Regions from separate parts of the Comamonas brasiliensis genome, predicted to be linked through region 3. Evidence: riboswitches for the same ligand, from Rfam matches in the RefSeq annotation. Region 3 holds a riboswitch; each other region holds the start of a gene.
What was found. Region 3 has a riboswitch for glycine ahead of DJFAAGMI_RS13950 (D-amino acid dehydrogenase). Riboswitches for the same ligand answer to the same signal wherever they lie in the genome.

Region 1 (4,235 bases), on a different contig from region 3:
GCTTTCCTGGTCGGCATATTCCCAATCGGGATATTTGCTGCGTGCCACGGTGTTCAGCCATTGCTGGCAGGCCAGGGCAAGCAGTGCCTGCTGGTGCAGATCGGCATCGATGCTGCCCGTGATCTTGAACTGGCCAAAGGCCGTGGCTACGTGGGCGCGGCAGACCGAGCGCAGATAGCTCTGGTTCATGTCGTCGCTGGCCAGCCATTGGGCCTTGGCCGCATCGTCATGAGCCAGCATGTCCTCGGGCACTGGCAGATCCCAGTCGCTCAGTTGCTGCTGCAAAAAACGCAGCGCCCTGGCGGGCTTGCCGCCCGTCTGCTCCTGGTACCACTCTTCAAGTGCGGCCAGTGTGTCGCTGCCGTCATCGTTGCCGAAGGGGCTGAAGTCGTCACCGCAGTCGTAGTAGAAGTCCTGGGTCGCGATGCGCACAAAGGCCGGGTGGCTGGTCTCGCGGGCGAGACCTACTTCCGGATCGTCGAAATACTGGATGGTGCTCATGGCTGCATGCAAAAACGGCCTTCGCAAAGCGAGGGCCGTTGATATGCTTAGTTGTCCTTGGCGAAGTCGTTGTAGGCGGTCTCTTCCATCAGACCTTCGAGCTCGCCCACATTGCTCATCTTGACCTTGAAGAACCAGCCTGCGGCCAGCGGATCGCTGTTGGCGAGCGACGGGTCATCGCGCAGGGCTTCGTTGACTTCGACGATCTCGCCGGTCACGGGCATGTAGACATCGGCGGCGGCCTTGACGGATTCGACCACGCCCGCGACATCGCCGGCCTTGAAGGTGGAGCCCACGGCAGGCAGGTCCACAAACACCACATCGCCCAGCGCATCCTGTGCGTGTACGGTGATGCCGACGATGGCGGCATTGGTGTCAGCGGCGTTGATCCACTCGTGTTCTTTGGAATACTTGATGCTCATGAAAAGCTCCAGATGGGGATTCAGGGGAATCGGGTGTTGTTTGAGAAAGGTCCAGTTCGCACTTTAGCGGTGTTCTGGCCGCTGTTTGGCAAACTGGCCCGTCTCATCCGCGGCGGCAGACCTAGCCGCGGTGATAGCGGGTGGGAACGAAGGGCGTGGCGACCACTTTCATGGGCACGGGCTTGCCGCGCACCATGGCGAATATTTCCGTATCGATGGCGGCGTAGTCGGGCTCGACATAGGCCAGCGCCACGGGCTGGTTGAGCGTGGGGCTGAGCAGGCCGCTGGTGATGTGGCCGATATGCTGTCCGTCCATGTTCTCCAGCACGGCGGGCTCGCGCACGGGAATGCGCTCCAGCGCAATCAGGCCCACGCGCTTGCGGCGCAGCGATTGCGGGTTCTGCAATTGCTCCAGCACGATGGCTGCACCGGGAAAGCCACCCTCGCGTTCGCCGCCGCTGCGGCGCACCTTCTGCATGGCCCAGTTCAGCGCGGCTTCGACGGGCGTGGTGCTGGTGTCGATGTCGTTGCCATACAGGCAAAGTCCGGCTTCAAGGCGCAGCGAGTTGCGCGCACCCAGACCGATGGGGGCCACCTCGGGCTGGGCCAGCAACGCCTCGGCAAAGGCTGTTGCCGCTTCGCCGGGCAGGGAGATTTCAAAACCGTCCTCGCCCGTATAGCCGCTGCGCGTGATGTAGAGCGCATGGCCTTGCCAGTCGAAGTAGTTGCCGGTCATGAAGACCAGAGCTGTCACACCGGGAATCAGGCGCGCGAGGGCTGTGGCGGCTTGCGGGCCTTGCAGGGCCAGCAAGGCGCGCTCGGGCAGAGGAATGACCTCGCAGCGGCTGGCGATGCGGCTCTGGATATGGGCGATATCGGCCTCTTTGCAGGCGCCATTGACGATGAGGAACAGATCTTCGCCACGGTTGACGAACATCAGGTCGTCCAGAATGCCCCCTTGCTCATCGAGCAGCAGGCCGTAACGCTGTTTGTGCAGGCCCAGGTCCATGACATCGACGGGCATCAGCGATTCGAGCGCGGCGGCGGCATCGGGGCCTCGCAGCAGCAGCTGGCCCATGTGCGAGACATCGAACAGGCCGGCGGCCTTGCGGGTGTGCAGGTGCTCGGCCATCAGGCCTTGAGGGTATTGCACGGGCATGGAATAGCCGGCAAACGGCACCATGCGGGCACCCAGTTTCTGGTGCAGGGCAAACAGCGGTGTGGAACGCAGATCGGAAGAGGTGTCAGCAGCAGTCACAGGCAAGCGCTCCGGTGGTCAAACCAAAATGAGTGGCCATGCATGGCTGGGCCATGCGTGGCGGGCTTGCCCTGCTGTCCGCTTTACCTGAGAGATTCACTGCCCGCATTGCATCGGGCAGCTTGCTCCTTCGGTGGATGCCGGCGCACATATGAAATGACGGCCTGCATCTCTCTCCAGCAAGGGACGCTGCAGGTTTGCACACCTGGCAGCGCTTGTCAGTCCTTTTGCCTGAGCGTTTTGACTCCGGGTGGGGGTCTGCGCCTTCGGCGGTGCAAGGCAGCTTCAGCTGCGGGCACTCTCTCCTGACGTTGGCGATTCTAGCGGTGGGCAAGGGGCCTGTTCCACCGAATCGGATGGATTTTGGGGTTTTCGAGCATGCATCGTCCGCTCCGTGCTTGCGTCCTCACTGCGGAGCGGTGTTCAAGACCGGCTTGGGCTCGGGATCGATCTCCTGCACACGCGGAAACACCAGTTCGTAGCGCTGCTCGAAGCAGGCCGTCACGGGCTGGCCCTGGCGCATGGCGGGCTTGAACTGCCAGCGTTCGAGCGAGCGCAGTATGGACTTCACGATGCGGGGATCGGTATCGGCGGGCTGGTAGGCCACACGGCCGAGCTGACCTTGAGCCGTGACTTCCAGGCGGAAGACCACCGTGGTCTCCAGCCCGTTCGGGAACCAGTGGTGACTGACGTGCGGCGTGGTGTGGCGGCGCGGCCGGGGTTGCTGGTCGAGCTGGGCAGGGGGCGTGCAATCTGCCTTGATCCAGGCAGGCCATTCCGTGCTCCGTGGCGGCTTGGACTGCGCATCCAGGGGTGCAACCGGAGCCGGCGTCCGCTCGGGCTGCGCAGAAACGATAGCCGGTGCGTCGGCCGCCGGATCCGGTTTGAGCCGGCTGCCATCAAAGAGGTGGGTGCAGCCCCCGAGCAGCAAGCTGGTCAGAGCGGCGGCGCAGGCGGCAAGGTATGAGGTGCGCGAAATGTCCATGAGGCCATTGTCGGCCATGCGGGCTGCACCTTCAGGGTTGTGCCGGGCGCAGATCCAGTCTCTTGCTGTCGGCCTCGGCGCAGGCACGCCACCAGGCCGAGCCCGCATGCGGAGCGCCCAGGTCCAGGCGCTCGCCCATCATGGGGGTGGCAATCTCTATGCCGTGCTGTCTGCCCAGGCTCAGGATCTGCTCGAACGGGTCCCACCAGGCATGCATGGCCAGGTTGAAAGTGCCGTTGTGTATAGGCAGCAGCCATTGGCCACCGAGATCCCGGTGGGCCTGCACGGTCTGCGCCGGGTGCATGTGGACATAGGGCCAGTGGGCGTCGTAGGCGCCGGTTTCCATCAGCGTGACATCGAAGGGGCCGAAGCGCCTGCCGATTTCGGCAAAACCGTCGAAATAGCCGCCATCGCCGCTGAAGAAGACGCGCAGCGGCCTGTCGGCCTGGCGGTCTTCTATGGTCCAGGACGCCCAGAGCGTACGGTTGCCGTCACGCAGGCTGCGCCCCGAGAAATGCTGGGCTGGCGTGGCCGTGAAACGCAGGCCGTCAACCTCGCTGCCCTGCCACCAGTCGTGCTGCACGATCTTGTCGGCCGGAACGCCCCAGGCCGCCAGTCTGTCTCCCACTCCCAAAGGGCAGAGAAAAATGCCCACCTTGGGCGCAAGCACGCGGATGGTGGCGCGGTCCAGGTGATCGTAGTGATCATGCGAGAGCAGTACGCCGCGCAAGGCAGGCAACTCGTCCAGAGCGATCGGCGGGGCATGAAAGCGCTTGGGGCCGGCAAACGACAGTGGGGAGGCACGCTCGGAAAACACCGGGTCCGTCAGCCACCAGCCGCCGCGCAGCTTCATCAGCAAGGTCGAATGGCCCAGGCGATACAGGCTGCGCTCGGGCGCGAGGTCCAGCTCGGCCGTGCTCAGCGGCAGAACGGGCAGTGCCTTGCCAGGCTCGGAATCGGCCGGCTTGTTGAAGAAGAACTTCCATAGCGTCCCGGCATCTGGCTTGGGGCTGTTGGCCGGACGTGGATGCGTGTTGCGAAAGCGCCCGCCCGAGTATTGAGGCGAGTC
Region 2 (4,235 bases), on a different contig from region 3:
GCGCTCGAAGGTCGATCCCATGACCCATTGGTGCGCACCGGCATGGCTGGCCGAGGGAAAGTCCGGCACCAGATTGCCGTGCCCGTTGACGGGGAAGGGCGGCATGGCTGCCAGCGTCCCTGCATCATGCTCGGCCACGCTGACCTGACCGCGTATGGCTTGCAGCTCCCATTCGCCTGCAGCCAGGCCGCTGGCCTGCAGCAAGGGCTTGGAGTCCGGGCCCAGGGCCAGCACCAGCATCGGTGCTTCGGCCAGGGTCTGGCCCTGGGCATCCTGCACTTGCCAGAGCTGGCGCAGGGGATCGCGCAGCAGCCTTGAGGCCGAGGCATGACCTTGCCAATGAATTCCGGGCGATTGCAGCAGCGCATGCACCAGTTGAGCAGGGCGCACCCAGCCGGCCTGCTCATGCCAGACGGCCTGACTGTCTGCGGGCAGATGGGCCGCAGCCAGCTGAGCCGGCTGCACGGGTGCGCTCCAGTGCAGACCCCAGGGGTAGGTATCGCTTGCGGGCTGCAACCATGACCTGGGCAGATGGGAAGGCTCGTTCAGGTCGTGTTCAAGCACCCCGTCATGAGCCCAGTCCCGGGACGGTTGCAGTTTGTTTGCCTGGCTCAGTTGCAGCAGATTCTGTAGCGTTGTGCGCACGCCGCTTCTGGACAGGCGCGACAGGACGCTGTCGTCGGGCGAAATATGCGGGCAGAACAGGCCGGCGGGCAGGCCCGAGGCCCCTGCAGCAGGCGCGGCCGCCGCATCCAGCACGGTCACTTCCCAGCCGCGCCTGGCCAGGCTGGCGGCGGCGGCGGCACCGGCCAGACCCGCACCCAGCACCAGACAGCGACCGGCCTGGCTCACCGGCGCAGGCAGGCCGTCGCTGCGATGGCGCGGTTCCCAGGCCGGGTTGTAGGTGGCATGCAGGTTATGGCGTTTGGGTGGCACGCCGGCGCGCTTCTTGACTTCAAAACCCTGAGCCTTGAGCGCCTGGCGTACATGGCCGGCCACGCACCAGGTGGCCAGTTGGGTACCCCGGCGGCAATGGCGGGCAATGTTCTTCATGGCTTCTTCGTCCCACATTTCGGGGTTGAGCTGGGGAGAAAAGCCATCCAGGTACACACTGTCTGCCGTCAGCTGCTGCTTGCGCAACATGGTCTTGGCGTCGCCTATATAGAGCGTCAGCAGCAATTGGCCGTCGTCGAAGGAGAGGCGGTGCACGCCGGGCAGCAGCCCCCACCATTGCGCGGCCAGTTGCTCGCCAAGCGGACGCAGTGTCTCGTCGGTGGGCAAGGACTTGAGCAGATCCTCGCGCGAGACCGGGTGGGCTTCCACCGAGACAAAATGCAGCATGCGCGGGCGTCTCGGGTCGGCTTTCCACGCCGCCCAGGTGACGAGAAAGTTCAGGCCCAAGCCGAAGCCGGTTTCCAGAATGCGCCACTGAGCCGCAGCAGCCCAGGCAGCAGGCAGACCGCAGCCGCCGAGAAAGACCTGTCGGGCTTGGTCAAGGCCGCCTAGCTCGCTGTGATAGCGGTCGCCAAATCGGGTGTTGTAGGGGGTGCCATCCGGCATCCATGTGATCGGTTCAGACATGGAAAGTGAAACTACATGGGTAATGCAGGCGCAGTCTAGTTCAGAGCAGCCAAGCAAGGGCCGCCCCGCAGCGATGGCTGCGTCCCCCTCCTGCGTAGCAAGAGAGGGGGAAGGCGCGCAGCGCCACAGGGGGAGTCTGGATCACTCCCAGCGCTGCTGGTAAGAGAAAACCGGCAGGCGCCACTTGAAACGAATGGCGGCCAGACGGAAGGCCAGACCGCCTCCAAAACAGACAAGGGTGCTGATATTGGAGCTTACCTCCAGATAGCGCAGGCCCAGGAACATCAGGCATACGGACAGCGACACGCTGGCATACAGCTCACGGCGGAACACCACGGGGACCTGGTTGCAGAGCACGTCACGCAAAATGCCGCCGCTGATGCCGGTAATCATGCCGGCCATGATGATGACGATGGTCGGGTAGCCAAGCTCCAGTGCCGTGTTGCAGCCGATCAGTGAAAAGGCGATCAGGCCCATGGCATCCAGCAGCAGAAACACCTGCTTGAGGCGGTGCATATGGCGCGCGATCACCGTGGTCAGCAGGCCGAAGCTGATGACCAGATACACATATTCGGGGTGCTGGGTCCAGCCTATGGGGTAATGGCCCAGCACCATGTCGCGGATGGTGCCACCGCCCAGCGCGGTGACGAAGGCGATGACCACGACGCCAAAGATGTCCATATTGCGCCGGCCTGCAGCAAGGGCGCCGGACATGGCTTCGGCGGTAATGGCCACCAGATAGATGACCAGCATGACGGTGAAGTTGGAGGCCTGGAACGAGTCCAGCAAAGAGATGGAGGGAAGCATGAAGGCATTTGAAAATAGACCAGCCACTCGCATCAGCGGGAGTGTCCGGCTTGCCTCTCCCGCTGTCCTTTTACCTGAGAGTTGCACATGGGCACCTTCGCGGTGCGCATGCTTGCCCCTTCGGTGAGCCCTGCAGACTTGTGGTCGCGGGCTGCTCTCCAGTTGGCGATATCCGGGTCCTGTCAGACCCACCTGCGGTACTTATTGCCTGAGCGATTATGGGAGTTTGCGCCTTCGGCGGGAACCGTTGACAGGTTCCGCTCTCCCGCGGGATGGGCGCGATTCTAGCCAGTTCCAGCGACCGTATTCGGGTTAATACCTGTATCAATTGGGTTTGAGCAGTTTTGCGACTGCCGGCCTCGGGCACCCCTGGGCGTGCCCTCGGTCTCACCGGTTGGCTGTTCGACAGCCCGCAAGAAAAAAGCCCCGAGGCCTGGGCCAGGGGGCTTGGTGTCCAGATCGACCGAAATTACTCGGCGCTGGGAGGCACGTAGCCTGCTGCGGCATCTGCGCCGCCGCCAAAGAAATGGTTTTCCATCTGGCGGGCCAGGTATTGGCGGGCACGGGCATCGGCCAGGTTCAGGCGGTTTTCATTGATCAGCATGGTCTGGTGCTTGAGCCAGTCGGCCCAGGCCTGCTTGCTCACGCTTTCATAGATGCGCTTGCCCAGTTCGCCGGGAGCAGGAGGGAAATCCAGGCCTTCAGCGTCTTGACCAAGCTTGATGCAGTGAACGGTACGTGCCATGTGTAGGGTCCTCTTGGTTGATCTCAGATGTTTGGGTAATAACAAACTGAAATCTTAGTAGTTTGAGTTTTAAGAATGCGGCTCAAGAATGCGCAGCAACGGGGCAGAAGCCCGTTATCCATTCACTCCAAGAACACAGTCCAATGAAAAATCGTCGCAACTTTATCAAGTTTCCTCTGGCTGCCGGTCTGATTGCTGGCTTGACCCTCTCGGCTCTGCCCACATTGCCCGCTTTTGCGCAGACTGGCGTGCAACTGCTCAACGTCTCCTACGACCCGACACGTGAGCTCTATGTGAACTACAACCAGGCGTTCGCCAAGCACTGGAAGGCCACGCAGAACCAGGATGTGACCATCAAGCAGTCGCATGGAGGCTCGGGCAAGCAGGCACGCTCCATCATCGACGGTATCGAGGCCGATGTGGCCACGCTGGCACTGGCCGGCGATATCGACGCCCTGGTCAAGAACGGCAATGTCAAGGCCGACTGGCAAAAGCGCCTGCCGCACAACAGCGCGCCCTACAGTTCCACCATCGTCTTCCTGGTCAAAAAGGGCAATCCCAAGGGCATCAAGGACTGGGACGATCTGGTCAAGCCCGGCATCCAGGTGATCACGCCCAACCCCAAGACCTCGGGTGGTGCACGCTGGAACTATCTGGCGGCCTGGGAATTTGCCAAGCGCAAATACGGCGGCGATGCACAGGCCAAGGATTTCATCACCAAGCTCTACAAGAACGTGCCCGTGCTGGACACTGGCGCGCGTGGCTCCACCGTGACCTTTGTGCAGCGCGGTCTGGGCGATGTGCTGCTGGCCTGGGAGAACGAGGCCTATCTGGCGCTCAAGGAGTTCGGCCCAGAAAAGTTCCAGATCGTCGCGCCTTCGCTGTCCATCCTGGCCGAGCCTTCGGTGGCCGTGGTCGACAAGGTGGTCGATAAAAAGGGCACGCGCACCGTGGCCGAGGCCTATCTGAAGTATCTGTACTCTGAAGAGGCCCAGCGCATCGCTGGCAAGAACTTCTACCGTCCGACCGATGCCAAGGTGGCCGCCGAGTTCGCGAGCCAGTTCCCCAAGCTGGAGCTGTTCACCATCGACAAGGCTTTTGG
Region 3 (4,235 bases):
GTTCCAGGGCACCAGCGACATGATGACCACCAGGGCGCCGATATAGAAGATCAGAATCCGGTAGACGATGCTGTTGGTGGCACGGGGCAGCACTTTCTCGGGCGACTCGGCCTCGCCCGCCGTCACGCCTATCAGCTCCACGCCGGTATAGGCAAAGCAGGCGATCTGCAAGGTGAAGACCACGCCCACCATGCCCACGGGCGCGAAGCCTCCGTGCGACCAGAGATTGGCGAAGCTTGCCGTCTGGCCCAGCGGTCCCCAGCCCGTGGTGATGATGGCCACGCCCAGCACCAGCGTGGCCACGATGGTCACGACCTTGATCAGCGCGAACCAGAATTCCAGCTCGCCAAAGACCTTGACCGCAATCAGATTCACGCCCAGCAGCAGGGCCAGGGTGGCGAGCGCCGGAACCCATTGCGGAATGGCCGGAAACCAGTAGTGGGTGTAGATGCCTATGGCCGTGAGCTCGGCCATGCCCGTCACCACCCAGGTGAACCAGTAGGTCCAGCCGGTGACGAATCCGGCCCAGGGGCTGACATAGGTTTCGGCATAGGTGGCAAAAGAGCCGGCCACCGGGCGGTGCACCAGCAACTCGCCCAGCGCCCGCATGATGAAGAAGATGGCCAGCCCCGCGATGGCGTAGCTGACCAGCAGCAGCGGCCCGGCCTTGTGGATTGCCTTGGCCGAGCCCAGGAACAGGCCCACGCCAATGGCGCCGCCCAGGGCGATCAGCTGGATATGCCGGTCCTTGAGGCCGCGCTCCAGCTCACCTGTCTGCTGCAGCGACTCCCCGGCTGCGCTTGGATGATTTCGACTCATGTTGTATGTCTCCGTTTTGCCATTCACACGGCAACAGCCGTCCCTCACGGGGCGCTGCGGCTGCCGTGTCTGGCTTGTTGATGAGGTTTTCAGGTCGTGGTCAGGCGCTGGCGGTGGTCAGCGTGGCCGGTCGGGGCTGCCTGCTGGCGCTGCCCATGGACTGCAGCACGAGGTCGCCGACCATGTCGGCGGTGACGGCCGACAAGGTCCAGCCCAGATGGCCGTGGCCGGTGTTGTAGAACACGCAGGGCTTGTTGCCAGGGCCCACGCGCGGCAGCATGTCCGGCATCATGGGGCGCAGGCCCGCCCAGGGCACGACGCTGCGCGTGCTGACGCCCGGGAAGCATTGCTGCACCCATTCGATGAGCGGGCGGATGCGGTCGGCGCGGATGTCCTTGTTGTAGCCGTTGAACTCCGCCGTGCCGGCCACGCGGAAGCGATCCTCGCCCAGGCGGCTGGTGACCAGCTTGGTCTCGTCGTCCAGCAGGCTCACGACGGGAGCTGCGGCGCGGCTGGCTTGGTCCGGCAGATTGACCGTGATGGAGTAGCCTTTGACAGGGTAGATGTTGACGCTGTCGCCCAGCTGGGCGGCCAGCGCGCGGCTGGCCGTGCCCGCGCAGACCACCATGGCGTCGAAGGTCGAGGTCTCGGCCTCCAGACCCTGGCGCACGGTCACGCTGGCCTGTTTGCCGTTGCTGTTCACCGACACGATTTCCTGGCCGTAGCGGCATTGCACGCCCAGTCGCTCGCAGGCGGCGGCCAGGCCGCTGGTGAACTTGTGGATGTCGCCGGTGGAGTCGCTCTCGGTGAAGTAGCCGCCATAGAAGGTTCCGGACAGGGTCGGCTCGATGGCCTTCATTTCATCGGGCGTGACGGCGCGGCGCTCCAGCCCGCCCAGGGCGAGCAGCTGCGAGACCTTTCCCGCATGTTCGAAGCCGGCGCGGTCGCGGTAGATATGCAGGATGCCTTTTTGCTTCAGATCGAAGTCAATGCCTTCGGCGGCAGCCCATTCGAACAGGTGCTCGCGTGCCGCAATCGCCAGCCTGGCGGTCTCCACGGTGTTCTTCTGGTAGTGGGGGATGGCAGCGAGAAACTGGCAGAACCAGGAAATCTTGTGCCAGCCGGGCTTGGGGTTGAGCAGCAGCGGAGCATCGCTCTTGAGCATCCACTTGAGGCCTTTGACGATGGTGGACCAGTGGGTCCAGACCTCGGCATTCGAGGCCGAGAGCTGGCCGCCATTGGCGAACGAGGTCTCCATGGCGGCATAGCGCTGCTTCTCGAACAGGGTGACGGAAAATCCGCGGCGTGCGAGGGCGTAGGCGGTGGTCACGCCCGTGATGCCACCGCCGATGACGGCGATTGTCTTCATGATTCAGATTCCAGAAACGTCAAGGGTGGAGCCCGTGCGCAACATGCGCAGCGGACGCCCCCTCTGTTCTGGACCTGAGAGATTCACGAGGCAGCACCCTGGGGCGCTGCTCGCTTGCTCCTTCGGTATGCCCGGCGGACGATGACGTCCGGACATTCTTCAGAGTGTGTGAAAGCGATGCCGATCCTTTGGCCTGAGAGTTTCCGGGGCGGTTGCTCCTTCGGCGCTGCATGCGCCAAGTTTGCGCTGCAGTCTCTCTCGGCATCACCGGGCTGAGAGCCTGTGGCGAATGTAGGAAGAATGGCGGCGCCTGGATATTCGGGTTTTCTAGGGTTCTGCGCCGGGGCAGGTCGTGCTGCGATTCTTTTATTTGATAGCGGCTAGCGCTTGCTCTTTAAAGATTTTCATGTGTTTTCATAAGGAAAGTGAATTTATTCAAGCGTAAGACGCTTCCGAATTCATAGCGTCAGGCGCTGTCAAGTGCCGCTGAGCAGCCCCAGAGTCAACCCCTGCATTGACATGACGGCTCATGGCCTGCGGTGGATTTGGGCAAAATATCGTCTTTGCCTGTCAATGGGCCCGGCGATATCACCGCTTTGCCATTGAAGCGCCCGACCGGGGTGGCTGCCGATTCAGGATGCAACTGGCCTATCCGCCATGGCGTTCTGCTGTCATGGCTTCGTTCCTTTGTCCTTGTTGCCCGCGACCGTCATGGTCGCCTTTTTGCGTTGCCTGTCGCAGCGCCTGCGGGATGGTTGGGTGTTTTGTCCGGATGGGCGCAAACCATTACAACAAGACATTTATGTCCCAACCCAACTCAAGCCAGCAGCTCGCGCCGACTGGCGATGGTGACGATAACCAGCCCCGCTTGCACCGGGTGCTCAAGCAGCGCCACCTGAGCATGATCGCCATTGGCGGCGCCATCGGCACGGGCCTGTTTGTGGCCTCCGGCTCGGCCATCGCCCAGATCGGCCCGGGCGGTGCCGTGCTCACCTATCTGCTCATCGGCATCATGGTCTACTACATCATGACCAGCCTGGGCGAGCTGGCCGCCTTCATGCCGGTGGCTGGTTCCTTCTCGACCTATGCCTCGCGCTATGTGGATCGAGGCTTCGGCTTTGCGCTGGGCTGGAACTTCTGGTTCAGCTGGGCCGTGGTGGTGGCGGTGGATCTGGTGGCCTCGCAGCTGGTCATGGCCTACTGGTTTCCCAATGTGCCGGGCATCCTCTGGAGCGGCCTGTTCCTGCTGCTGATGGTGGGGCTGAACGCGTTTTCCGCGCGCGGCTTTGCCGAGGCCGAGTACTGGTTCGCGCTGATCAAGGTGCTGGCCGTGGTGGCCTTTCTGATCACCGGCGTGCTGATTCTGTTCGGCATCATCAGCAACGGCCATGTTCCCGGTTTTGAGAACTGGACCACGGGCGATGCGCCATTCGTCGGCAATTTCGCGACCTTTGTGGGCGTGGCCATGATCGTGGCCTATTCCTTCCAGGGCACGGAGCTGGTGGGCGTGGCGGCGGGCGAATCCGAGAATCCGCGCGAGAACGTGCCGCGTGCGATTCGTCAGGTGTTCTGGCGCATCCTGCTCTTCTATGTGCTGGCGATTATCGTCATCGGCTTTCTGATTCCCTATACCGATCCGCAGCTGCTGCGCACCGATGTGGCCGATATTGCCGTGAGCCCGTTCACGCTGGTGTTCCAGCATGCGGGCCTGCTGTCGGCGGCCACGGTGATGAATGCGGTGATCCTGACCTCAGTGCTGTCGGCCGGCAACTCGGGCATGTATGCGGCCACGCGCATGCTCTACAACATGGCAACCGAGGGCAATGCACCGCGCATCTTCTCCCGGCTGACCCAGAACGGCGTGCCGCTGGTGGCCTTGATCGGCAGCACGCTGGTCGCCAGCCTGTGCCTGTTTTCCTCGCTCTACAGCCCGCAGGCCGTCTATATCTGGCTGCTGAACCTGGCCGGCATGACGGAGTTCATCGTCTGGCTGGGCATTGCCGTCAGCCACTATCGCTTCCGTCGCGGCTATGTCATGCATGGTCAT

Region 1: it holds a riboswitch for glycine, as region 3 does, so the genes downstream of both, gcvT (glycine cleavage system aminomethyltransferase GcvT) here and DJFAAGMI_RS13950 (D-amino acid dehydrogenase) in region 3, are expected to answer to the same signal.
Region 2: it holds a riboswitch for glycine, as region 3 does, so the genes downstream of both, DJFAAGMI_RS20565 (trimeric intracellular cation channel family protein) here and DJFAAGMI_RS13950 (D-amino acid dehydrogenase) in region 3, are expected to answer to the same signal.

What each region holds. Positions count from the first base shown of each region.
Region 1 is NZ_JAANES010000001.1:1,096,255-1,100,489, forward strand. It holds gene DJFAAGMI_RS04925 (MolR family transcriptional regulator) at 1-501, opposite strand, end outside; gene gcvH (glycine cleavage system protein GcvH) at 549-923, opposite strand; gene gcvT (glycine cleavage system aminomethyltransferase GcvT) at 1,045-2,181, opposite strand; glycine riboswitch at 2,246-2,371, opposite strand; glycine riboswitch at 2,391-2,499, opposite strand; gene DJFAAGMI_RS04940 (energy transducer TonB) at 2,588-3,184, opposite strand; gene DJFAAGMI_RS04945 (MBL fold metallo-hydrolase) at 3,198-4,235, opposite strand, start outside.
Region 2 is NZ_JAANES010000005.1:317,216-321,450, forward strand. It holds gene mnmC (bifunctional tRNA (5-methylaminomethyl-2-thiouridine)(34)-methyltransferase MnmC2/FAD-dependent 5-carboxymethylaminomethyl-2-thiouridine(34) oxidoreductase MnmC1) at 1-1,581, opposite strand, end outside; gene DJFAAGMI_RS20565 (trimeric intracellular cation channel family protein) at 1,723-2,388, opposite strand; glycine riboswitch at 2,441-2,560, opposite strand; glycine riboswitch at 2,574-2,666, opposite strand; gene DJFAAGMI_RS20570 (oxidative damage protection protein) at 2,858-3,133, opposite strand; gene DJFAAGMI_RS20575 (sulfate ABC transporter substrate-binding protein) at 3,277-4,235, shown strand, end outside.
Region 3 is NZ_JAANES010000003.1:276,441-280,675, reverse strand. It holds gene DJFAAGMI_RS13955 (amino acid permease) at 1-819, opposite strand, end outside; gene DJFAAGMI_RS13950 (D-amino acid dehydrogenase) at 920-2,188, opposite strand; glycine riboswitch at 2,360-2,459, opposite strand; gene DJFAAGMI_RS13945 (amino acid permease) at 2,991-4,235, shown strand, end outside.